Regions from separate parts of the Streptomyces sp. NPDC048106 genome, predicted to be linked through region 2. Evidence: riboswitches for the same ligand, from Rfam matches in the RefSeq annotation. Region 2 holds a riboswitch; the other holds the start of a gene.

Region 1 (3,812 bases), on a different contig from region 2:
GCTGCACACCAGCGACGTACCCGCGGCCACCGGCTTCTACGGCGAGGCGTTCGGCATCGAGATCGAGCCGATGGAGGGCGCGGAGAACTACTGGGCGCTGATGGTCGGCGGCCGGGCGGTCGGCGGCGTCGCCCGGCTCGCCGACGACCCGCCGGGCACCCCGGCGCACTGGCTGGCCTACTACGCGGTCGACGACGTGGACTCCACCGTGGACGCCCTGGCCAAGCGCGGCGGCACGGTCCTCGCCCCGCCGTTCGACATGATGGCCGGCCGGATGACGGTCGTCACCGACCCCCAGGGCGCCCCCTTCGCGATGATCAAACCGACCCCGATGTGAGCCGCGCTCCGGCCGGTCCGCGAGCCCCGGCCCGGCCGCACCGCGCACCACCACCGGCTGCCATGGGTCACCCGTTTGGATCTGCGACACTGGTAGCACCATGCCCATTCCCGGAGAACTCACCTTTGTCGCGCCGCGCGGAGCCAAGAAGCCGCCGCGGCATCTCGCCGATCTCTCGCCCGCCGAGCGCAAGGAAGCGGTGGCCGGGATCGGTGAGAAGCCGTTCCGTGCCAAGCAGCTTTCGCAGCACTACTTCGCGCGGTACGCGCACGACCCGCAGCAGTGGACCGACATCCCGGCCGGCTCCCGGGAGAAGCTGCGCGAGGCGCTGTTCCCGGAGCTGATGACGGTCGTCCGGCATCTGTCGACCGACGAGGGCACCACCCGCAAGACGCTGTGGCGGCTGTTCGACGGCACCCTCGTGGAGTCCGTGCTGATGCGGTACCCGGACCGGGTGACCATGTGCATCAGCTCGCAGGCGGGGTGCGGGATGAACTGCCCGTTCTGCGCGACCGGGCAGGCGGGCCTGGACCGCAACCTGTCCACCGCGGAGATCGTCCACCAGATCGTGGACGGCATGCGGGCGCTGCGCGACGGCGAGGTGCCGGGCGGGCCCGCGCGGTTGTCCAACATCGTGTTCATGGGCATGGGCGAGCCGCTCGCCAACTACAAGCGGGTCGTCGGCGCCATCCGCGCGCTCACCGACCCGGCGCCGGACGGGCTCGGGCTGTCCCAGCGCGGCATCACCGTCTCCACCGTCGGGCTGGTGCCGGCCATCCACCGGTTCGCCGACGAGGGCTTCAAGTGCCGTCTCGCGATCTCCCTGCACGCTCCCGACGACGAACTGCGCGACACCCTCGTCCCCGTGAACACGCGGTGGAAGGTGCGCGAGGTGCTGGACGCGGGGTTCGAGTACGCCGAGAAGAGCGGGCGCCGGCTGTCCATCGAGTACGCGCTCATCCGCGACATCAACGACCAGGCGTGGCGTGGCGACCGGCTCGGCCGGATGCTCAAGGGCAGGCCCGTGCACGTCAACCTCATTCCGCTGAACCCGACTCCGGGCTCGAAGTGGACGGCCTCGCGGCCCGAGGACGAGAAGGTCTTCGTGGAGGCGATCGCCGCGCACGGTGTGCCGGTGACGATCCGGGACACCCGTGGGCAGGAGATCGACGGAGCCTGTGGTCAGCTCGCGGCCACCGAGCGGTAATCTGAGCCCATCACATCTTCATATTCCGACAGGGGAGCGCCACAGCGCTGAGAGTGCGGCATCGGGCCGCAGACCCTCTGAACCTCGCCCAGGTCATTCTGGGTAGGAAGTTCGGTCACTACTCAAGCTGTTGCGCCCTGTCCGGATTATCCGGACAGGGCCGCGTTCTTCCTGGTCAACCCCAGGAGGAAAACCAAGTGCACAAGAAGACCTTCGTGGCCGCGGCGGTCGGGCTCGGCCTGGTCACGTTGTCCGCGTGCGGCTCGTCACAGGGCCACAGCAAGGCGGACAGCAAGACCGTCACCCTCGTCAGCCACGACTCGTGGGCCGTCTCCAAGAGCGTGCTCGCGGACTTCGAGAAGCGGTCCGGGTACAAGGTCCGCGTCCTCAAGGACGGCGACGCCGGACAGGCCGTCAACAAGGCCATCCTGACCAAGGACAACCCGCAGGGCGACGTCCTCTTCGGCGTCGACAACACCCTGCTGTCCCGCGCCCTCGACAACGGGCTGTTCCAGCCGTACACGGCCAAGGGCCTGGACAAGACCGGCGCCCAGTTCCGGCTCGACGACAAGAACCGCGTCACGCCCGTCGACTACGGCGACATCTGCGTCAACTACGACAAGGCGTACTTCGACAGTCACCACCTGACGCCGCCGCAGTCCTACGCCGACCTCGCCAAGCCGCAGTACAAGAACCTGCTCGTCACCGAGAACGCGGCCACCGCCTCGCCCGGCCTCGGCTTCCTGCTCGGCAGCGCCGCGCAGTTCGGGGACACGGGCTGGCAGGGCTACTGGAAGAAGCTCAAGGCCAACGGCGTCAAGGTCGTCGACGGCTGGGAGCAGGCCTACTACCAGGAGTTCTCCGGCTCCTCGGAGGGCAAGAAGGCCGGCGGCGACCGGCCGCTCGTCGTGTCGTACGCCTCCTCCCCGCCCGCCGAGGTCATCTACGCCAAGAAGCGTCCCGCCACCGCCCCGACCGGCGTGGCGACCGGCACCTGCTTCCGGCAGATCGAGTTCGCCGGGCTGCTGAGCAACGCCAAGAACCCCAAGGGCGCCAAGGCGTTCCTCGACTTCCTGGTCTCCAAGGAGTTCCAGGAGGACATGCCGCTGAACATGTACGTCTATCCGGTCGTCGCGGGCGCCAAGGTGCCCGCCGACTTCACCAAGTACGGCCCCGCGGCGCCGAACCCCGAGACCATGGCCCCCGAGAAGATCGCCGCCGACCGTGACCAGTGGGTCAAGTCGTGGACGTCACTCGTACTGAAGTGACCGCCCGCGGGCGGGAGTCGCGCGGGAGCGCGGCGCGGCTGGGGCTGATGGCCCTGCCCGTCGCGTTCTTCGCCGTGTTCTTCGCCTGGCCCGTCGCCGCGATCGTGGCGCGCGGCCTGAAGACCGGCGGCGCCTGGCGGTTCGGGCGGATCGCGGACGTGGTCGCCCAGCCGGACATCCGGCACGTGCTGTGGTTCACCACCTGGCAGGCGCTCGCCTCCACCGCGCTCACCCTGCTGCTCGCGCTGCCCGCCGCGTTCGTCTTCGCCCGTCTCGACTTCCCCGGCAAACAGGTGCTGCGGGCCGTCGTCACGGTCCCGTTCGTGCTCCCCACCGTCGTCGCCGGCAGCGCCTTCCTCGCGCTCGTCGGCCACGGCGGACTGCTCGACCAACTGTGGGGTGTACGCCTCGACACCACGGTGTGGGCGATCCTGCTCGCGCACGTCTTCTTCAACTACGCGGTCGTCGTACGGACCGTGGGCGGGCTGTGGTCCCAACTCGACCCGCGCCAGGAGGAGGCCGCGCGGATGCTCGGCGCCTCGCCGTTCCACGCCTGGCGGAAGGTGACGCTGCCCGCCCTCGCGCCCGCCGTGGCCGCCGCCGCGCTGATGGTGTTCCTGTTCACCTTCACCTCCTTCGGCGTGGTCCAGATCCTCGGCGGCCCCGCCTTCTCCACCCTCGAAGTGGAGATCTACCGGCAGACCTCCGAGGTCTTCGACCTGTCCACGGCCGCCGTCCTCACCCTCGTCCAGTTCGCCGCCGTCGGCGCGGTCCTCGCCGTGCACGCCTGGACGGTACGGCGGCGCGAGAGCGCCCTGCGCCTGGTCGACCCCAAGGTCACCGCGCGGCGGCCGCGCGGCGCCGGACAGCGGGCGCTGCTCGCCGGTGTCCTCGGCACCGTCGCGCTGCTCGTGGTGCTGCCGCTCGCCGTCCTCGTCCGCCGCTCCCTGGACGCCCCCGGCTTCGGCTACTACCGGGCGCTGACCCGCACCGACGGCGG
Region 2 (3,812 bases):
CCGCGTGCCATCGGCGAGCACCACCGCGCCGGGCTCGACGCGCTCCACCCGCGCGCCGGTGCGCAGTTCGGCGCCGCTGTCGGCGTACCAGCCGGCCATGGGCGCGGCGACCTCGGCGGGCAGCACCCCGGCGAGCGGCCGGTCGGCGGCCTCGACGACGGTCACCGCGCAGCCCGCCTCCCGGGCGGCCGTGGCGAACTCGGCGCCGATCCAGCCCGCGCCGACGACCACGATGTCGTGCTGCATGGCGAGCACGGGCCGCAGCCGTTCGGCGTCGTCCAGGGTGCGCAGCAGATGCACCCCGGGGACGCCCTCGGTGCCGGGCAGGGTGACCGGTTCGGCGCCGGTGGCCAGCACCAGGACGTCGTAGGGCACCGGGCCCGTCCCGGTGTCCAGTTCGTGGTCGGCGGGGCGGGCGCCGACGACCTCGCAGCCGAGCCGCAGTTCGACGCCGAGCGCCTCGAAGTCGAGGTCGAAGGCGGACCCCTCGGCCTTGCCGAGCAGGACCGCCTTGGACAGCGGCGGCCGGTCGTACGGCTGGTGCGGTTCGGCGCCGATGACGGTCACCTGGCCCGCGAAGCCCGCTTCCCGCAGGGCGACCGCGGTCTGCACCCCGGCCATGCCCGCGCCGACGACGACCACGCGTCGCGTCCCTGCCGTGCCCTCCCGGGCTGTCTGCTCGCTCACCCGGTCACCATAGACAGACGGCGATCAGTCGGTCATCGGGTGGGCGCGGTGACCTGTTCCACGACGCTCGTGCCGGAGCCGGGGCCGGACTCCCATTCCCAGCTTTCCTCCAGGCGCGCCCGGCCGTCGGGCAGCTCCACGACCGTGGACACGCAGTGGCCCGAGGCCGTGGTGCCGTCCGTGCGCAGCTGCACGTACCGGAAGTCCAGGCGGTCCCCCGCGCGGGTGCCGACCAGATGGCCGCGGACGATGTCGCCGCCCTGGTAGTCGGCCCAGACCGCGCCGTCCTTCTCGTGGTAGGCGAAGCGGGTCCGGGTTCCCACCTGGCCCGCCGACTGGTCGGCGACGGGGGCGAGGACGAGTCCGTCCAGCGACAGGGGCATGACCGAGGGCTCCCTTACGGGTGATGAGGGCGGCGGGCTAGGGTGGCCACCGTACAAGCACTCGCGGGAGCCCGGACGCACCGGGCTGAGAGGGAGGCTGGCGGCCTCCGACCGTACGAACCTGATCCGGGTCATGCCGGCGAAGGGAGGGGCTGGACGCCCATGCCGTCACGTACGTCCGATACGTCACCCAAGGGCCCGCCGAACGCGTCCCGCACATCCGACGTCCTCGTCATCGGGGGCGGGATCATCGGCCTGGTCACGGCCTGGCGCGCGGCGTGCCGCGGGCTCGCCACGGCGGTGGTGGACCCCGCGCCGGGCGGCGGGGCCGCGCAGGTCGCGGCGGGGATGCTGGCCGCGGTCACCGAACTGCACTACGGCGAGGAGACTCTGCTCGCCCTCAACCTGGAGTCGGCGCGCCGCTACCCCGGCTTCGTGGCCGAGCTGACCGAGGCGAGCGGCCGGGACCTCGGCTACCGGCGCTGCGGCACGCTCGCGGTCGCGCTGGACGCCGACGACCGCGCCCACCTGCGCGAACTGCACGCCCTCCAGCGGCGCTGCGGCCTGGACGCGGAGTGGCTGACGGGGCGGGAGTGCCGCCGGCTCGAACCGATGCTGGCGCCCGGCGTGCGCGGGGGGCTGCGGGTCGACGGCGACCACCAGATCGATCCGCGCCGGCTGGCCGCGGCGCTGGTGACCGCGTGCGAGCGGGCCGGAGTGGTGTTCCACCGGGTGTGGGCCGAGCGGCTGGACACCGTGGGGGACCGGGCCACCGGGGTCACCACCGCGGACGGTACGGCGCTGGCCGCCGGGCAGGTGGTGCTCGCGGGCGGCAGTCTCAGCGGGCGGCTCGCGGGGGTGCCCGAGGCGGTGCTGCCGCCGGTGCGGCCGGTGAAGGGGCAGGTGCTGCGGCTGACGGTGCCCGAGCGGTACGCGCCGTTCCTCAGCCGTACCGTGCGCGCCGTGGTCCGGGGCGGGCAGGTGTACCTCGTCCCCCGGGAGAACGGCGAGCTGGTCGTCGGCGCCACCACCGAGGAGACGGGCTGGGACACCACGGTCACCGCGGGCGGGGTGTACGAGCTGCTGCGCGACGCGCACGAGCTGGTGCCGGGCATCACCGAGCTGCCGCTCACCGAGACGCGGGCCGGGCTGCGGCCCGGGTCCCCCGACAACGCGCCGCTGCTCGGGCCGTCCGGGATCGAGGGGCTGCTGCTGGCGACCGGGCACCACCGCAACGGGGTGCTGCTCACGCCGGTCACCGGGGATGTGATGGGGCAGTTGCTGGCCGGTGGCCCGCTGCCCGAGGAAGCCCGTCCGTTCACACCGGAGCGCTTCGGCGCGCTCCGCACGCAGCGAGTGGAGCAGCCCGTATGAGCGCCGTGTCGTCCGCCATCACCATCTCCGTCAACGGGCAGCGCCGCGAGGTCGCGCCGGGGACCGTGCTCGACGCCGTCGTACGGTCCCTCGTGCGGGCACCTTCCGGGGTGGCGGCCGCCGTCAACGAGACGGTCGTGCCGCGGTCGCTGTGGACGGGGACGGCGCTCGCCGAGGGCGACCGCGTCGAGGTGCTCACCGCGGTGCAGGGGGGCTGACCGATGAGCGACGATCGCCTTGTCATCGGGGGTACGGCCTTCGGGTCGCGGTTGATCATGGGGACGGGCGGCGCGCCCAGCCTGGAGACGCTGGAGCGGGCGCTGGTCGCGTCCGGGACGGAGCTGACCACGGTCGCGATGCGGCGGGTGGATCCGTCCGTGCACGGCTCGGTGCTGTCCGTGCTGACGAAGCTCGGCATCCGGGTGCTGCCCAACACGGCGGGGTGTTTCACCGCCGGGGAGGCCGTGCTCACGGCGCGGCTCGCCCGGGAGGCGCTGGGCACCTCGCTGGTGAAGCTGGAGGTCATCGCCGACGAGCGGACGCTGCTGCCGGATCCGGTGGAGCTGCTGGAGGCGGCGGAGACGCTGGTGGACGACGGGTTCACGGTGCTGCCGTACACCAACGACGATCCCGTGCTCGCGCGGAAGCTGGAGGACGTGGGGTGCGCGGCGGTGATGCCGCTGGGGTCGCCGATCGGGTCGGGGCTCGGCATCCGCAACCCGCACAACTTCCAGCTCATCGTGGAGCGGGCGGGGGTGCCGGTGATCCTGGACGCGGGAGCGGGGACGGCGTCGGACGTGGCGCTGGCGATGGAGCTGGGGTGCGCCGGGGTGATGCTGGCGTCGGCGGTGACGCGGGCGCAGGAGCCGGAGGTGATGGCGGCGGCGATGCGGCACGCGGTTCAGGCGGGGCGGCTGGCCCGGGTGGCGGGGCGGATCCCCCGCCGGTACTGGGCGCAGGCGTCGTCTCCCGCGGAGGGGCTGGCCGCGCTCGACCCCGAGCGTCCCGCGTTCTGAGCCGATACCGGTTCCCCGGCCTGCTCTCGGCCGCGGAATTATCCCGTCCCCGCGTGGGAAGCGTCACAGGTCCGCTCCAGTGGGCCGGTGGGGGCTCCCGGCGGGGCCGGGACGCCGGTGCGGGCTCGTAGACTCGGCGTGTGGACATGACCCTTCAGGACGCCCTCGTCGGGCACGTGCTCGACGGCCGGTACCGCGTGGACGCGCGGATCGCGGCCGGTGGGATGGCGACGGTGTACCGGGCACTGGACACGCGTCTGGACCGGGTGCTGGCGCTGAAGGTGATGCACCCGGCGCTGGCGGCCGACGGGGCGTTCGTGGAGCGGTTCATCCGGGAGGCGAAGTCCGCCGC

The links. Region 2 has a riboswitch for thiamine pyrophosphate ahead of thiO (glycine oxidase ThiO). Riboswitches for the same ligand answer to the same signal wherever they lie in the genome.
Region 1: linked by a shared signal. The riboswitch ahead of AB0927_RS07195 (thiamine ABC transporter substrate-binding protein) and the one ahead of thiO (glycine oxidase ThiO) in region 2 are both predicted to bind thiamine pyrophosphate.

Annotation. Positions count from the first base shown of each region.
Region 1 is NZ_JBEZND010000005.1:209,534-213,345, forward strand. Features, by position in the region: gene AB0927_RS07185 (VOC family protein) at 1-337, shown strand, start outside; gene rlmN (23S rRNA (adenine(2503)-C(2))-methyltransferase RlmN) at 438-1,544, shown strand; TPP riboswitch at 1,565-1,671, shown strand; gene AB0927_RS07195 (thiamine ABC transporter substrate-binding protein) at 1,742-2,812, shown strand; gene AB0927_RS07200 (iron ABC transporter permease) at 2,860-3,812, shown strand, end outside.
Region 2 is NZ_JBEZND010000004.1:85,244-89,055, reverse strand. Features, by position in the region: gene AB0927_RS05110 (FAD-dependent oxidoreductase) at 1-687, opposite strand, end outside; gene AB0927_RS05105 (hypothetical protein) at 720-1,070, opposite strand; TPP riboswitch at 1,124-1,235, shown strand; gene thiO (glycine oxidase ThiO) at 1,233-2,444, shown strand; gene thiS (sulfur carrier protein ThiS) at 2,462-2,662, shown strand; gene AB0927_RS05090 (thiazole synthase) at 2,666-3,460, shown strand; gene pknB (Stk1 family PASTA domain-containing Ser/Thr kinase) at 3,601-3,812, shown strand, end outside.